2 regions of the uncultured Phyllobacterium sp. genome follow, and region 2 is predicted to be linked to the other one. Evidence: riboswitches for the same ligand, from Rfam matches in the RefSeq annotation. Region 2 holds a riboswitch; the other holds the start of a gene.
The links. A riboswitch is a leader RNA that binds a small molecule or an ion and turns the genes downstream of it on or off. The one in region 2 is predicted to bind thiamine pyrophosphate.
Positions count from the first base shown of each region.

Region 1 (8,779 bases), on a different contig from region 2:
ATGAACCAGCCGGCCCCGATGACGATGGGCGGCACCACCATGATCAGGCTCGCCCCCAGATCCAGTGACCGTTCGAACAGACCCGGCGAAACCGTTCGCCGCCGGCTCTGCTGATACTCCCGGGCGATGACAAGCGACAGCGACAGCGCGAGGGAGAGCAGGGCTGCAGCCGCGCCAAGCACGATGCTTGTGGCAATGGCGCGCCAGACGATGGATTCGCTCATCAGGCGCGCCAGGTCGGCGCCAAGCCCGGAGACAACGGTTCCGCCCATGGGCAGGCCGACAAAGAGCAGTCCGAGGAGAATGATCGCTGTATTGACGCATTGCGCTGCACGGCCCGGCCGCTCGAAGCGCCGCGTGGTCGTCTGGAGACTGAAGCCTTCCTCCGCCGGTTTGCCCGTCAGGCCGAGCAGCAGCAGCACGGCGATGGTCAGGCCCAGTTGCAGCAGTGTGAGCGAGACGGCGCGGGCAATATCGAAATCGAAATGCAGGGACTGGTAGATCGCCACTTCCAGCGTGGTGGCGCGCGGTCCGCCGCCCAGGGTCAGCACGATCGTGAACGAGGTGATGCAGAGCATGAAGATCAGCCCGGCAATACCGGACAGATTGCGGCGGATGACCGGCCATTCAATCAGGCGGAAGCGTGCCCAGCCGCCCATGCCGAGCTGCGCGGCGAGTTTCCAGTAATCCGACGGAATGGAATCAAGGCTTGCAAGTACCAGCCGGGTCGCCAGCGGCAGGTTGAAAAAGACGTGGGCGAGAAGGATGCCGGGAAGCCCGTAAATATTGGGTATGGTGTCCATGCCAAGGCTGCTGAAAGCAAAGGCAAGCAGGCCGTTGCGGCCATAGATGCTGGTGATGCCCAGCACCGCAACAAGTGCGGGTAAGGCCAAGGGCAGGGCAAACAGACGCAGAATCAGCGCGCGGCCGGGAAAGGCGGGATGTTCATGCAAGGCACGCGCGAGCGGAATGGCAAAGGCAACCGCAAGCAGCATGGACAGGAGCGCCTGCATCAGCGTGAACCGGGCCACCCGCCACAGATAGCTGTCGAATGCGGCAAAACCTTCCGTGCCGCCGCGCAGCGCTTCGGATGCGAGACTGAGAAGTGCGCCACCCGCAAGTGCCGCCAGAAAGGCGAGGGCGCATGCCCCCACCCAAGGTCTGAAACTGCGGATGGCAATCACAATGCTACAGGCTCATGGCCGCGAGCCATTCATCGATCCAGGCTTTACGGTTCTTGGCGACTTCCTCGGACGGGAAGATCAAAGTTTTGACCGGCTGTACAAGCGTTTCAAAGGCCGGATTCAGCGCGTCGGTGGTTTTCGCAGCCGGATACATCCAGTTGTTTTCAGGGATCGCATCCTGAAACGCCGGGCTGGTCATGAAGGCAAGAAACTGCGCCGATAGCGGGTTTTTCGCCCCGTTGACGGTCTGGGCAGCGACTTCGACCTGCAGGTAATGGCCTTCGCTGAACGAAATGGCCTTGTAGCGGTCCACGCGCTCGGCGATCAGGTGATAGGCAGGCGATGTGGTGTAGGACAGCACCAGCGGTGCTTCGCCCTTGGTGAAGAGACCATAGGCTTCCGACCAGCCGGGCGTGACGGTCAACACCCGGTCTTTCAGCTTCGCCCAGGCTTCTCCCGCCTTGTCGCCATAGACCGACTTGACCCAGAGCAGCAGGCCGAGACCGGGCGTCGAGGTGCGGGGGTCTTCGATGACGATCTTCTGCTTCGGGTCGCCTTCGACCAGTTCCTTAAGGCTTTCCGGCGGGGTCTTCAGCTTCTCGGAATCATAGATGACGGCGAAATAGCCGTAATCGTAGGGAACGAAGGTATCATCGGTGTAGCCGCCGGGGATGCTCACGGCTGTCGTGTCGATGCCATGGGGGGCAAACAGGCCGGTTTGCCTGGCCTCATAGGTCAGGTTGGTGTCGAGGCCGAGCACCACATCCGCCTTGGTTGACTCGCCTTCCAGCTTGACCCGGTTGAGCAAGGCAACGCCATCGGCAACCGCCACGAATTCGACAGTGCAGGCACATTGCTTTTCGAAGGCTTGTTTGACCTTCGGGCCGGGGCCCCATTCGGCGGTGAAGCTTTCATAGGTGTAGACGGTGAGTTTGCCTTCGGCATGCGCGGTGCCAAGGGGAATGACGGCGAACAGAGCAGTCACAATGGCCGCTGTTTTTACAATAGTCTCGAATGGCCGCATCGGCGCCTCCTATCAGCAGTGTTCAAAAGGATTGGTGCGCCGGCAAATCTGCCGCGTCTAATCCCTCCGCCGGTACAAACCGGATCAGGTTCCGCGGGTTGGCAGGGTCTCCCCGTGCGCCTCTCAGCCGGTCCATGCGACCGGCACCCCGTTAGAGCGTGACAAGGATAGAGGTTCGGCCGGAGCCGTGCAAGCGGTCGATGCTTATGAAATCTTTATGTTTTGCCGGTTCTGCCAAATCGAAAGCTGATACTGGCGCGCCTATTGTCCCTAGCGAAAACATCCCGTGCGGTTGTTTTCCGATGGAAAGGGTCAATCATGTTTCGTGGTCACGGTTTTTATCATTCCCATGTCAGGGTGCAGCAGAACCCGGCTTCCCAAAACGCACGCCGCAAGGCGATCCTCCTGCGTCCGCGCCGGCAGAAATTCATCCCGGAGCTTTATCCGAGCCTGTTTCTGGCCATCGGCGTGGCGATTGCCGGCATGGCCGCGATTGCGCTGGGGCGCTTCGTTTAACCGAGAAACACGGATGCCCTGTGCGACCGGCTTGTGCCATGCTATGGCCGGTGCATGAGCAAATTCGTCCTTCTTCTTGGTGGAACCGTTCACGTCACCGACCGTCTCCGGCATCTCATTGCCGGGGCGCGCGTTCTTGCCGCCGATGGTGGCATTGCCCATGCGCAGGCGCTTGGCGTTGAACCTGAGTTGTGGCTGGGTGATTTCGATTCGACATCGCCTGAACTTGCCGAACGCTATGCGCATGTGCCGCGTTCGGTTTTTCCAACCGCCAAGGACATGACCGACGGCGAACTGGCACTCAACGAGGCCTTCCGGCTGGGCGCCACCGAAGTGATCCTGTGCGGCGCCTTTGGCGGTGAACGCACCGACCACACCCTGCTGCACCTGACCATGGCGACCCGTTATGCTGCCGAGGGGCGGAAGATCATACTGTCCAGCGGAAGCGAGGAAGCGCATCCCCTGGTTGCAGGAGAATATGCGTTCGATTTTGCCGATGGAACGGTATTCAGCATTGTGGCCTTTACGTCCCTGCGCGGATTATTTATCCATGGTGCGCGATGGCCGCTGGAAAATATGGAACTTTCTTTCGGTTCATCGCTTACAGTGTCGAATGCCGTGTGTGGAAATCTCCACGTATCGCTTCGTTCAGGCAATGCAGTCCTGATTGCTGCGCCGTAAAATTGCGAAACGCTTGTAAAACAACGCGGAAAGTGCAATTCTTGCGGCACAGCATTGGGGACGCAAGCTGGTTATTTTAGTTTTGAAACGGGAGAGGTCTTCCATGTTGAAAAGTTTGTCGACAGTAGCAGTTGCCGCACTTCTGGCATTTTCGGTAGCCGGTTGCACAACAAGTGAGCAGCGCACGGCGGGTTATGGCGTTGGCGGTGCAGCACTTGGTGCTTTGGCTGGTGGTGCAATCGGTGGTGGCCGTGGCGCACTGGCTGGTGCTGCCATCGGTGGTGTTGGTGGTGTGGCTGTTGGTGCCGCAACGGCCAACAATGATGGCCGCCGTTACTGCACATATGAAAACCGTTACGGCGAGCGCTATCGCGCGCCTTGCCGCGGTTACTAATCCTTCCCCATCAGGGAAAGCGGAACAGGCCGGGAAACCGGCCTGTTTTTGTTTGACGCCGCCGGGGTGCATGGGCTGATCTTTGTTCTGCCGCATTAAGCCCGCACGATATGGCCGCTATATTCATGTTGAGAGGATTGACTAATGAGTTTTCGTTTGACCGCCATTGCGGTTTCCGCGCTTCTGGCCATGTCATTGGCCGGTTGTGAAACGAGCGAACAGAACCAGCGGGCCGGGACGGGCGCGTTGATCGGCGGCGGTGTCGGCGCACTCGCCGGACAGGCACTCGGGCACAATACCAAAAGCACCGTGATCGGTGCGGCCGGCGGCGCGCTTCTCGGTGCTGCTGTCGGTACGGCAACGACGCCAAGCGGTGGCGGCAACGGCAATCAGAATCTTTGCCGTTATCAGCGGCCCGATGGCAGCATCTACAATGCCCCCTGCGAAGGCAATGGCGGCCGCGGCGCTGCCTATGGCGGATACAACAACAACGGTTACAACAACGGCGGCTACTGAGCGGCGCGTTGCTGAACGGATCCAGACAGGCCGGTTTTCCGGCCTGTTCTGTTTTATGCCATAAAGATATTTGACAGCGGCGCCAATCTCGCCGACAAGCGCCCGTCGGCACTGATGTCCGGCAATTGCGCTCCTTTTCCAGAACTGAAAAACGCCATGGCTCCACCCCTTCTTCGTCTTGACCGGATTGCACTGACGTTTGGCGGCACACCGCTCCTCAGCGATGCGGCGATTTCCGTCAGCGAGGGCGATCGCATTGCCCTTGTCGGCCGTAACGGGTCCGGCAAGTCGACGCTGCTCAAGATCGCGGCGGGCTTCATCACGCCGACCGACGGTGAGGTGTTCCGCCATCCCGGCGTCACCGTCCGCTATCTCGCCCAGGCGCCCGATATGGAAGGTTTTGCCAATGTCCGCGACTATGTCGAGGCGGGTCTGGGACCGGCGGACGATCTCTACCGCGTCAGCTACATTCTTGAACATCTCGGCCTGACCGGCGAGGAAAAGCCGGACAATCTGTCGGGCGGCGAGGCGCGGCGTGCGGCGCTGGCCAAGGTTCTCGCCCCCCAGCCCGATATCCTGCTTCTCGACGAGCCGACCAACCATCTCGACCTGACGACGATCGAATGGCTGGAAGGTGAATTGCGGCAGATCCGCTCCAGCATCGTGGTCATCTCCCATGACCGGCGGTTTCTGGAAAACATCAGCCGCTCGACGGTCTGGCTTGACCGCGGCGTTACGAAACGGCTCGACCAGGGCTTTGGCGCCTTCGAGGAATGGCGCGACAAGGTGCTGGAGGAGGAAGAGCGCGATCTGCACAAGCTCGGCCGCCAGATCGTGCGCGAGGAACATTGGTTACGCTACGGCGTTACGGCACGGCGCAAACGCAACATGCGGCGTCTCGGCGAACTCCAGTCTATGCGCGGGGAATTCCGCAATCATCGCCGTGCGCAGGGAACCGCCGTCCTGAAGGCCAGCGATGCCAGGGAATCCGGCAAGCTGGTGATCGAGGCCGAGCATCTGGTCAAGGCCTATGGCGAACGCGTGCTGGTCAAGGATTTCTCCACGCGCATCCAGCGCGGCAACTGCGTCGGCTTTGTCGGTCCGAACGGTGTCGGCAAGACCACGCTTCTCTCCATGCTGACGGGCCTGCTCGCACCGGACAGCGGTTTCGTGCGCCTTGGCACCAATCTTGAAATCGCCGTGCTGGACCAGAAGCGCGACAGTCTCAACCTTGACCAGACCCTGTCCGATTACCTGACCGACGGGCGCGGCGAGAATGTCATCGTCAACGGCGAACAGCGCCATGTGGCGTCCTACATGAAGGACTTCCTGTTCCAGCCGGAGCAGTTGCGCACGCCGATCCGCGAACTGTCGGGCGGCGAGCGGGCGCGGCTCATGCTGGCGCGCGTCCTGGCCCGCCCGGCCAATCTGCTGGTGCTCGACGAGCCGACCAACGATCTCGACATGGAAACGCTCGACCTTTTGCAGGAGCTGGTGTCCGGCTTTGCCGGAACGGTGCTGCTGGTCAGCCATGACCGCGATTTTCTCGACCGTACCGTAACATCGGTGATTGCGCCGGAAGGCGACGGGCGCTGGCTTGAATATGCCGGCGGCTATACGGACATGCTGGCGCAGCGCAAGGAAGTGCTGGCGACGCGCAAGGAGCTGAAGACGGCCAGGTCACCGGCTGCAACCGAAGCCGCCGGAGAGAAAGCCGCAGTGCAGCGCGAGGAAAAGCGCAAACTGTCGTACAAGCAGAAATTCGCGCTGGAAAACCTGCCGGGCAAGATGGAAGCGCTGCACGCCGACATCCACAAGCTCGAAGCAAAACTTGCCGATCCGAACCTCTTTGCCAAAAACCCGCAGGTCTTCAACAAGACCGTCGAGGAGATCGGCAAGAAGCGCCACGATCTCGAGCGCTTTGAGGAAGAGTGGCTGGAGCTGGAAATGCTGCGCGAGGAAATCGAGGGCTAGAGCCTCACTTGTTCGGCCAATGCGGCAGGATCAGGTTGCCTTGGGCGCGATCTTGGCAGCAAGGTTTTCGATCCGCGTGGTGACTTCGGAAAGAACGCCGGTGATGGCCGTGTCGTTCTTGTCCGCCCTCTGCAAGGCTTCATCGCGGCTCTTGCGCAGGGCGTCCGCCTCGTTTTCAAGCCCTTTCACCCGCATCTGCAATTCATGCAGCTCGTCGGTGATCATGATGCCGGCCATGACGGTCAGGCGCAGGTCGCCGATCTCACCGAACGACGATTTGAGGTGCGTCACGTAACGGTCGAACCGCTCGGCCAGGCCGGTCAGATGCTGTTCCTGGCCTTCGTCACAGGCCATCCGGTAGGCTTTGCCGTCAATCGTAACTGTTACAGTGGCCATGGGCGTCTCTTTCAGCTGATAGCGGTATTACCGGTCCAGTACGGTGCGAATGGATTCCATCGCCGTTACGAGACGGCGGGAGACTTCCTTGTTGGCGGCTTCCAGACGTTCCGCACGTCCTTCCGATGCGTCCAGCTCCTGGGCCAGCCTGCGCCGGTCCATGTTCATGCGCTGGACCTCTTCCTCGGCTTCGGCAAAGTCACCCTCCTGCTCAAGGCGCATATCAACCGCGTCCTCGAGATGAGCCAAGGCTTTTGCCAATCGTTCCAGAACCTGCTTGAGGGTGGCTTCCGGTGCCATTTTCGCGTTTCCCCTGTGTGTCGCTCTTTTACGCGAATCGCAAAAAGAAGAACAGCTTATGCGCCGAAGTCTAGAGGGCACATCAACGTCGCGTCAATCAATCCGCGTTGTCACAGTCCAGTCATGCACCGATAATAAGCGTCTGCGACGAAAGAGCCTGCTTTTCGAACGCCTCAATTTGACTTAGGTTTTATTGACTCCCTGATGACACCTGCTATGTGTCGCGTGCCTTTTGGATCTTGTCTGAACCGGCGTCCAGAAACGGCATTTCCTATCCTCTTCGAAAGACGGTACACATGACCAATTCTGATAAATCCAACCAAATGGCCAATGCAATCCGCTTTCTGTCGGCAGATGCAGTGGAGAAGGCCAATTCCGGCCATCCCGGCCTTCCCATGGGCGCAGCTGATATTGCGACCGTTCTTTATACCCGTTTCCTCAAGCACGATCCGAAGGCGCCGCATTGGCCCGACCGCGATCGCTTTGTCCTTTCCGCCGGACATGGCTCGATGCTGCTCTATTCGGTGCTTTACCTCTCGGGTTACGAAGACATCACCATCGACCAGATCAAGAATTTCCGTCAGCTCGGCTCGCGCACGGCCGGTCATCCAGAATACGGCCACGCCGCCGGCATCGAAACCACCACGGGCCCGCTCGGCCAGGGCCTGGCCAATGCCGTGGGCATGGCACTGTCCGAACGCATCATGAATGCCCATTATGGCGACAAGCTCGTCGATCACCATACCTATGTGATCGCCGGTGACGGCTGCCTCATGGAAGGCATCAGCCAGGAAGCCCTCGCGCTTGCCGGTCATCTCAAGCTGAACAAGCTCATCGTTTTCTGGGACCACAACAACATTTCCATCGACGGCCCGGTGTCGCTCGCCGACAATACGGATCAGTGCGCCCGCTTCGAGGCTTCCGGCTGGAACTCGATCAATGTCGACGGTCATGACCAGGATGCGATTGCTGCCGCGATTGAAAAGGCCCACAAGTCCGACAAGCCGACCCTGATCGCCTGCAAGACGACCATCGGTTTCGGTGCGCCGACCAAGGCCGGCACAAACAAGGTGCACGGTTCGCCGCTCGGTGCGGAAGAACTCGCCGGTGCACGCAAGGCACTCGGCTGGACATCCGAGCCATTTGTCGTTCCTGCCGATATTCTCGATACCTGGCGCGCCTCCGGTCTGCGCTCCGCCAAGGAGCATGCGGCATGGGAACAGCGCCTTGCGGCGACCGATGCGGAAACCCGCTCGGAGTTCGAGCGCCGTATCCGCGGCGATCTGCCCGGCAATTTCGAAGCCACGATCACGGCCTACAAGAAGAAGCTTTCGGAAGACAAGCCGAAGGTCGCGACCCGCAAGTCATCGGAAATGGCGCTTGAGGTCATCAACGGTGTCGTTCCCGAAACCATCGGCGGTTCCGCCGATCTGACCGGTTCCAACAACACCAAGACCAGCCAGACCCAGAACATCAGCCCCGATGATTACCGCCAGCGTTATGTGCATTACGGCATCCGCGAGCACGGCATGGCCGCTGCGATGAACGGCATGGCGCTGCATGGCGGCCTCATTCCCTATTCCGGCACATTCCTGACCTTCTCGGACTATGCCCGCGGCGCCATGCGCCTTTCCAGCCTCATGGGCATCCGCGTCATCTATGTGATGACGCACGATTCCATCGGTCTTGGTGAAGATGGTCCGACGCACCAGCCGGTCGAACATCTGGCAGCCCTGCGCGCCATTCCGAACAATTATGTGTTCCGTCCGGCGGATGCCGTGGAGACGGTGGAAT
Region 1 is NZ_CABSQF010000016.1:83,614-92,392, forward strand. It holds gene thiP (thiamine/thiamine pyrophosphate ABC transporter permease) at 1-1,184, opposite strand, end outside; gene thiB (thiamine ABC transporter substrate binding subunit) at 1,189-2,208, opposite strand; TPP riboswitch at 2,253-2,369, opposite strand; gene RDL77_RS12060 (hypothetical protein) at 2,527-2,724, shown strand; gene RDL77_RS12065 (thiamine diphosphokinase) at 2,779-3,405, shown strand; gene RDL77_RS12070 (hypothetical protein) at 3,509-3,799, shown strand; gene RDL77_RS12075 (YMGG-like glycine zipper-containing protein) at 3,944-4,315, shown strand; gene RDL77_RS12080 (ABC-F family ATP-binding cassette domain-containing protein) at 4,472-6,289, shown strand; gene RDL77_RS12085 (cell division protein ZapA) at 6,320-6,685, opposite strand; gene RDL77_RS12090 (DUF4164 domain-containing protein) at 6,713-6,985, opposite strand; gene tkt (transketolase) at 7,282-8,779, shown strand, end outside.
Region 1: another riboswitch for thiamine pyrophosphate. It lies ahead of thiB (thiamine ABC transporter substrate binding subunit); the one in region 2 lies ahead of thiC (phosphomethylpyrimidine synthase ThiC).

Region 2 (8,779 bases):
TCGGCGTGACATAGCAAAGCATGGCGGTGCCGAACCAGCCGATCATCGCCGCACCGATCCCCGACGTGATGTGATCATAACCGGGCGCGATATCGGTGGTGAGCGGTCCCAGCGTGTAGAACGGCGCCTCGCCGCAGACGGCAAGCTGCTTGTCCATGTTCGCCTTGATCTTGTGCATCGGCACGTGGCCGGGGCCCTCGATCATCACCTGGCAGCCCTTGGCCCAGGCAATCTGCGTCAGTTCCCCCAGCGTCTCCAGCTCGGCAAACTGCGCCGCATCGTTCGCATCGGCGATGGAACCCGGCCGCAGCCCGTCACCCAGCGAGAAGCTGACATCATAGGCACGGCAGATATCGCAGATTTCCTCGAAATGCTCGTAGAGGAAACTTTCCCGGTGATGATGCAGGCACCATTTGGCCATGATCGAGCCGCCACGCGACACAATGCCGGTGACACGGTCGACGGTCAGCGGGATGTAATGCAACCGAACACCCGCATGGATGGTAAAATAATCGACACCCTGCTCCGCCTGCTCGATCAGCGTGTCGCGATAGACCTCCCATGTCAGGTCCTCGGCGATGCCGCCGACCTTTTCCAGCGCCTGATAGAGCGGCACGGTGCCGATCGGCACGGGGGCGTTGCGGATGATCCATTCGCGGATATTGTGGATGTTGCGGCCGGTCGACAGGTCCATCACCGTGTCGCCGCCCCAGCGGATGGCCCACACCATCTTCTCCACCTCTTCCGCCATGGAGGAGGTCACTGCGGAGTTGCCGATATTGGCGTTGATCTTGACCAGGAAGTTGCGGCCGATGATCATCGGCTCGAGTTCGGGATGGTTGACATTGGCCGGAATGATCGCCCTGCCCCGGGCAATCTCCTCGCGGACGAATTCCGGTGTGACATAATCCGGCACCGACGCGCCGAAGGAATTGCCGTCGCGCTCCAGCTGCGCCCGCGCCGCGTCGCGGCCAAGGTTTTCGCGGATCGCCACATATTCCATCTCAGGCGTGATGATCCCCGCCCGGGCATAGGCGAGCTGCGTTACGGCTTTATCGCCCTTCGCCCGCAATGGCCGGTTGCGCACCGGGAACTCCGGCGTCAGCCGCTCGCCGGTGACGAAGCCATTGTCCTCCAGCTTGACATGGCGGCCGTCATAGGCGGCAAGGTCGGCATGGTCGGCAAGCCAGCTTGCGCGGATGCGCGGCAGGCCCTTGGCGATGTCAATGGCAGCGTTGGCATCCGTATACGGCCCGGACGAGTCGTACACCGTCACCGGCGGCTCGCCCGCTGTCGGATGCACCGATATCTGGCGCAACGGCACGCGGATATCCGGATGGATATGGCCGGGTTTGTATATTTTGATCGAGGCCGGCAGCGGTCCTGCCGAAACGGTTGGGGTAATTGCGGTCATCATCAGGCTCCTAAGCAATCAAGCGTGGAAACCCAGTTCTGTGCCGGAAGGATGAAAAGAGATTGCGAATCCGGATACGGATGTGCCGAGGCTGACTCGCATGACTTTCGCACCGTCCCTACGCCAGTATGAACTGGATCAGGTTCAACGGGTCACTGCGCTGCAAAAGCCAGCAGAATCTCAGCCCCTTGTCGGGACCCCCCTGGTGAATGTCTTGAATTGAACGCCCGATCCGCCATTTGTCAAGCGAATCGGTAAAATCGTGTGTGCGGCGCCCCGTCGATTCCGGGCGCCTTGACCGGATCAGGACGCGCGCAGCGGCTTCAACGCATTGCTCCACTTGAGCAATTCGCCAATCATGGTGTTGGCGCTGGCGGTCACCAGTTCATTGGCCTGGAAGACGCCTTCATCGTTGATGAACTGCTGGTACGCCGGAACGGGAACGCCTTCGGGAATGGGAACCATCCGCAGGCCTGCGATGAGACCCTTGACCGATTCGACCGAGCGCAGGCCGCCCGACACGCCGCCATAGCTGACGAAACCGACCGGCTTGTAGTTCCATTCCTGCCACAGATAGATGATCGCATTGGTCAGGGACGGCGGAGCGAAATAGTCATATTCCGGCGTCACGAACACGATCGCATCGCCCGCTTCGATCAGCGCGCTCCACTTTTTCGTGTGCGCGTGCTCATACTTCCGGGCACGCGGGTGGTTGGGTTCGTCGAAAACCGGCAGGTTGAGATCGGCCAGATCAATCAGAACCGGCTCGAACTGGCCGTCCTGGCTGGCAAAATCATGGAACCACTTAGCAACCGGCTGACCGGCGCGGCCCGGACGGGTGCTGACGTGGACGATGTTGAGCTTGGGTGCCATTGAAAGGTCTCCATAAGGCTTGAATATCATGGAGCATGCATAGGCGCGGCGTGATGCAGCGCACAAGAAGGCACTTTTTTGAAACCGGGTAATATCGATGTGAAGACGATAGTTATGGCGGAGTCTTCATAAAACGAAACCCGCTCCAGCATGGCTCGCTGTGCGGGTTCTGTCGCGTTTTGCAAGGACCGGAAACTCCGGTCATTGATTATCGGTTGTTGCTGAAATCGCTGGAAGCGGCACCTGGACGGGCAACGCGTTCTTTCTTCTTCGGACCAGGAAGCAGACCTTCACGCTGTGCCTGCTTGCGCGCTGCCTTGCGGGCGCGGCTGACGGCTTCAGCCTTTTCACGGACACGGCGCTCGGACGGCTTTTCAAAAGCCTGGCGCGCCTTCATTTCGCGAAAGAGACCTTCGCGCTGCATCTTCTTTTTCAGGACCCGGAGGGCCTGTTCAACATTGTTGTCACGGACGAGAACTTGCAATCGTTTTCCTTACCCATGCTTGTCTCGTCTTGCGGGCATAAGCGTCACAATCAGACAAGCGTTTGATGAATTACCACAACGGCAATCCCGAGAAGCGCGGACTTTATTCATTCCCGCGCTAAAAATCCAGTGCACGGGAGCAGTTTTACTGACATCCACTTCATTTCATCCCGGCAAATTCAATATTTCCGCCGGGATGAACCTGTCGCTTTGCCCAATCCGCCGTATGGGACGGATTTCGGCAGGGAATCAGATGGCAGCGGTGATGATGATTTCGACGAGATAGTCCGGGGTCGCCAGCTTGGCTTCGCCGGTGGCGCGCGCAGGCGTGTTGGCCGGATCGACCCAGGCATCCCAAACCGCATTCATTTCGGCAAAGTCCTTCATGTCGGCCATCCAGATGATCGCCTGCAGGATCTTGGACTTGTCGGAACCGGCTTCCTTCAACAGGCGCTCGACCGAAGCCAGGACATCCTTGGTCTGCTCGGTGACGCTCTTGCCCGGTGTGCCTACCTGCCCTGCGAGATAAACCGTGTTGCCATGGATAACGGCCTGGCTCATGCGTGGACCGACTTCAATACGACGAATGCTCATGGAAAGCTCCTCTAGCAGTTTGGGTAGATCGATATGCGTGCAAGAAAAAAGGGCCATTCGGCCCTGTTCAAGGCGTTATAGTTGGGGCCCGCCGGAAAGCAACAGAAATCATCGTTTCCGCCCATGGTTTTCGTTTGCCCCGCCCCCTGAAGCGAGCGGCCGCAAGGGCTTTATCCTCCGTCGGCTGCGCCGCTGTTAACCATGGGAACGCGGAGACAAGTGATGCTGCGGAAACCGGCTGCTTCTGTCGCGATGTGTCTTGCGGCCTCAAGGCGCCGCTGCATACTCGACCATTCCATGGCGGCGGCGCTTTTGATGGCGGAAGCGTCGGGCGGATCAACCGCGAACCCTAAGAATTTGATTTTATACTTGCACATCGGGGCAATATTAAGGTTATCTATGATAGCATGACACATAATTCGACGGGAGCGATAAGTAATTGATATATCCATTCGTTGAAAACATAAGATATGGCGAACGATCTATACCATTCTGCATCGCCGATGAGATTGGATATCATTGGTATGTTGCAGCAGGAAACAATTATACTGGGTTTCGAGAGCGTTGCCTTTACTTTATCAAACCGGGCTCGCATGTTGTAGATTGCGGCTCCCATCATGGATTGATGACCGTGCTGTTCAGCCAGAAGGCCGGCCCCACCGGCAGGGTGACCGCCTTTGACGCACTGCCATTCAATGCGGGTGTCGTGCAGCGGAATGCCGAACTGAACGGACTGACAAACGTCGTGGCCCATGGCAAGGCCGTCGGGCAGAAGTCGGGCACCCACAAGGTTTTGGCGCCGCACAGCAACGTCATCCTCAACGACAGCAATGTTCATGCTCCCGATGGTGACCTGATTGTCGACGTCATCGCGCTGGACGATGCGGATCTGGGCAATGTCGACTTCCTCAAGATCGACGTTGAAGGGCACGAGGTCGCGGCACTGAAGGGCGCCCGCAGCGTGTTGCAGCAGCTGCCGTTTCTCGACATCGAAATTCACAACATGATGCAGGTCGACGCGCGCGCCCATTGCTTTGCCATCATGGAAGCACTGCCGGCAGACGGGTATCTCTTTGCGATCGATGAGGAGCCTGAATGGCGCGAGGCGCATGAGATCGACATGAATTATCTCATCGGCCTGCCCAACCCTCACCTGCTGGCAAAGCCAAAACGGTGACTGTTTCAGAACCGCAGCAAAAGAAAAACCCCAAGCCATTGATATGACCTGGGGTTCTGATTGGTGGGCACAGTAGGGATCGAACCTACGACCCGCTGATTAAGAGTCAGCTGCTCTACCAACTGAGCTATGTGCCCGTCAGCCGCTTTGACGACCGAAGGTGGGGGCTCTATAACGGGGCAAAACCGGCCTGTCCAGCCCTTCTTGAAAACTTTATGTCAGCTTTGAACAATAAGTTGTTTAAACAAAAAGCTGTCCCTCCGCCGTCTTGACCGCCGAACCGCCGATACGCCCGCCGGCAAGCTTCTGGTCGGCGATATCCAGTTCCAGCCGCAATCGCGATGGACGGCCCATTTCCTGGCCCTGCTCCAGCCACAGCCGCAACAATCCGTCGAGCGGCTGGTCAAAATGCTGGATGGCGCCGGCAAAGGCCGCCGTGGCGGAACCCGTTGCCGGGTCCTCGTAGGTGCCCTCGTCGCTGACAAACATCCGCGCATGAAAACTGCTGTCGTGCAGCGTCGTTTCGCGGCAATAGACATAGACGGGCAGCTGGCGCCCGTCGATCACAGGCGCTGCCCTTTTCATGGCGTCCTGATTGATTCGAATCCGCCCGGCAGCCGCCAGCCCGTGAATCGGGATCAGCAGGTAAGGCACGCCCGCATCCCAGACGGTCGGAACGTGATTCTCGAAGCCGATCTCCTTGGGTTCGAGACGCAGGGCATTGGCCAGCGCGATCCTGTCGGAATTATACGGCACCTGTTCCGGCAGCTTGGGAAGATCGAATTCGGCAAACGCTCCCGCCTTGCTGAGCTTCACACCGCAGCGGACGGGGCCGATCTTCTCTTCCAGGATGATCAGCGTTTCCTGATCGCTCGCCACATCGGGAAAGCGGGTTTGCGCCAGGGCAATGGCGGTCCCGACGGTCGGATGACCGGCGAAAGGCATTTCGTAATCGGGTGTGAAAATCCTGATCTGCGCCGTATGGGCAGGATTGTGCGCCGGCAGGACGAACACCGTCTCGGAAAGATTGAATTGCCCGGCAATCCGCTGCATGGCGGCATCGTCCAGCCCGGCTGCATCGTGCACAACCGCAAGGGGATTGCCCGTCAGGACCTTGTCGGTGAAAACATCATAGACTTGATAGTGCCGGCCGCTCATTTGCATACTCCTCGTCAAACCCTCGGCGAAAGTAGACACTGGAGAGAGCTGTTCAAGATAAACCTTGTAACGGTGACATTCCAGCCTGCAGGCCATGCGATGCGTGGTTCATGGCCTGAAGTGCCAATCCCCAAAAGTGGCGAAGGTACGCGGCGTCGCCTCCCCCATCTCGCCGGCCGCCGAAATGGCACAGACCCCGTCCAGTTCCGGATCGGCCTGGGCGGCAATGGTGGCGCGAATGGATGCGAGCAGTTCATCTCCGGTCTGCCGGAAATAATAACGCCGGAACACGGCAATGCTCCGCCCCGCCCTGACGAGATAGGCCATGTCGTCCCGGTGCGATGCGGTGCCAAGATCGATGCCGGTTTCCTCGGCCACCTCGCGCTGGGCATTGCCGTCGAAATCCACCTGATTGCCCACGAGATCGCCCGCATCGAACGATCCAGCCGGGAAATACACCCGTCCCGCCGCCGATGTCGTGGCGCCCATCTGCCCGGCAATCAGCCTGTTGTCGGCCGATACCATGACCCCGACGCTGAAGATGTGCCATGGCTTTGCAGCCGTGCGGTTGCGCTTCCAGTGCATCATCGTGGCAAAGGTGGTGCGCCTGTAAGCCGCGCTGAAAATACCGGCATCGATCCCGGCCTGTTCAGCCAGGAAGAACGAGCCGTCGAACAGCGTGGGATTGGCCGCCAATTCGCGTGTCCAGTTTGCGGCTATGTCAGCGCGATGCTGAACATCGTAGGCGAGTGGCCCCTCCTCCACGCGCACAATGGCCTGACGGATCGCGATGACGGCTGCTTCGGGAATGGTGTGCATAGGTCAGATGACGTTGAATGTGACGGCAACGGGGCAGTGATCGCTTGCCTTGGGGCGGTCCCAGCCGATCCGTGGAAACATCTCGACCTTCTGGTCCGGCGGGAAAATCGTGCGGTAGGGCTGGCCGCGCCGGATGATGTCGGGCACAGCCTTGCTGTTGGTCCTGGCCAATGCGGGCGACGCGAGGATGTAATCGAGCTGGCACAGGTGCCGCTCCTCCGGGCCGCGCGTATGGTACAGCGTCCAGCGATCCATCACCGGACGGCGTTCCACCAGATTTTCGCAGAACCCGCCGTCCAGCAGCACGTCGACGCTGCTCGTCGCCTCGCGCACCGGATCGAATGTGTATCCGGCCAGCGAATCGCCGCCAATGACAATGCGTTCGCGATAATCGTTGAAATCGCCGCAGATCACCCAATGCTTGCTGGCCGAACCGCCGCTATCGGCAAACCGGTCCTCGATGATCCGCCGCACCGCTTTTGCTTCGGCCACGCGCACCGGCATGGAGGCTGTGCGCCCGTCCAGCCCGTTGCGCGGCGGCCCCATGGATTTGAAATGGCTGACAAACAGCGTCAGCGGCCGCCCGCCGATCCGCACGTCGATCTCCAGGCAGTCGCGCTTGAAAATGCGCTCATGCGGCTCAAGCCCGAGCGCCGCAATCTCGGCGTTGTACAGACCGAAATCATTATAGGTCACGTGGGCATGGCTGGTCATTTCGATGAATTCGATCGGCTCGCCGTGCCGGGTCTGGTCGCGCATCAGCACCGCCACGTCGATGCCGCGGCTGTCATTGCCTTCCAGCATGTATTTGTGCCGGTAGCCCTCGCCGACCATCTTGAAGAGATAGCCGAACTCGAAGGCATTCAGCGCACCGATATTGTCGACTTCCTGCAGGCAAAGGATATCCGCATGGGTTTCGGCGATGGCAAGCGCCGTCAGCTGGCGCGTGTCGTCCGCATGGGCGATGGCCCGTGCCTGTTCCAGCTGCCGGTACTGTTCCTCGTCATTGATCTGGAACAGCTGCAGTGTCCGGTCCTTGTTCAGATTGTTCTTGAAGCCGGAGAAATCGAACCTGTTCATCAGATTTTCGACGTTGAACGTGGCGATGCGTACAGACATTCACATACCCTGAATTATGAAACCGGCCGTCGAAGCAGGACGTTGGTGCGAGCCTAGCCTGATTGGCAGATTACAACCAGTGCCGAAACCGTTACCGCAGGGATTTCCGCTTGGCGGTGGCGGCGGGGTGCGCAAAGGCCTATATTAGGGAAAACAGCATGGAAACGACGATGATGAAGACCCTGATCACAGCCCTCGCCGCGTTTGGCCTTGCCCTGACCCTCGGTCTTGGCACCGCGTCTGCACAGGTCCAGCCCTATCGTCCGGCCCCGCGCGGCAATGATCCGGTTCCACTGCAGCCGCTGATTCTCGGCACCGACAGTCCGGCCAACCTTGCCGGGCCCAACTGCACGGGCTCGGCGCGGTGCAACGATTTCCGCACCCGCCGGCCCATCATCTCGCCGACGACCCGCACCCAGGCGCAGATCTGCCAGGACCGCTATCAATCCTACCGTGCCTTCGACAATACCTACCAGCCCCTGAGCGGGCCGCGCCGCACCTGCACGCTGCAATGAAAAAAGGCCGATAGATCGCTCTATCGGCCTGATTCTCGGAAAGCTCGAAGACCTTAGTTCTTGGCTTTGTCGACCAGCTTGTTGCTGCCGATCCATGGCATCATGCCGCGCAGCTTTTCACCGACTTCTTCGATCTGGTGCTTGTCGTTGTTGCGGCGGATGGCCTTGAAGCGCGATGCGCCGGCCTTGTATTCCTGCATCCAGTCGGAGGTGAACTTGCCGGTCTGGATGTCGGTCAGGACGCGCTTCATCTCGGCCTTTGTTTCGGCAGTGATGATGCGCGGACCGGAGACATATTCGCCCCATTCGGCCGTGTTGGAGATCGAGTAGTTCATGTTGGCGATGCCGCCTTCATAGATCAGGTCGACGATCAGCTTCACTTCGTGCAGGCATTCGAAATAGGCCATTTCAGGCGCATAGCCGCCTTCAACCAGCGTTTCGAAACCGGCGCGGATCAGTTCAACGAGGCCGCCGCACAGAACAACCTGCTCACCGAACAGATCGGTTTCGCACTCTTCGCGGAAATTGGTTTCGATGACGCCCGAACGGCCGCCGCCGACGCCGCAGGCATAGGACAGCGCGAGGTCATGCGCATTGCCCGAGGCATCCTGATGGATGGCGATGAG
Region 2 is NZ_CABSQF010000009.1:85,349-94,127, reverse strand. It holds gene thiC (phosphomethylpyrimidine synthase ThiC) at 1-1,414, opposite strand, end outside; TPP riboswitch at 1,512-1,628, opposite strand; gene RDL77_RS07895 (NADPH-dependent FMN reductase) at 1,718-2,287, opposite strand; gene rpsU (30S ribosomal protein S21) at 2,496-2,771, opposite strand; gene RDL77_RS07885 (RidA family protein) at 3,021-3,365, opposite strand; gene RDL77_RS07880 (FkbM family methyltransferase) at 3,805-4,542, shown strand; tRNA gene RDL77_RS07875 (tRNA-Lys) at 4,604-4,679, opposite strand; gene RDL77_RS07870 (PhzF family phenazine biosynthesis protein) at 4,783-5,700, opposite strand; gene RDL77_RS07865 (NUDIX hydrolase) at 5,809-6,519, opposite strand; gene RDL77_RS07860 (endonuclease/exonuclease/phosphatase family protein) at 6,523-7,638, opposite strand; gene RDL77_RS07855 (BA14K family protein) at 7,797-8,153, shown strand; gene ilvC (ketol-acid reductoisomerase) at 8,207-8,779, opposite strand, start outside.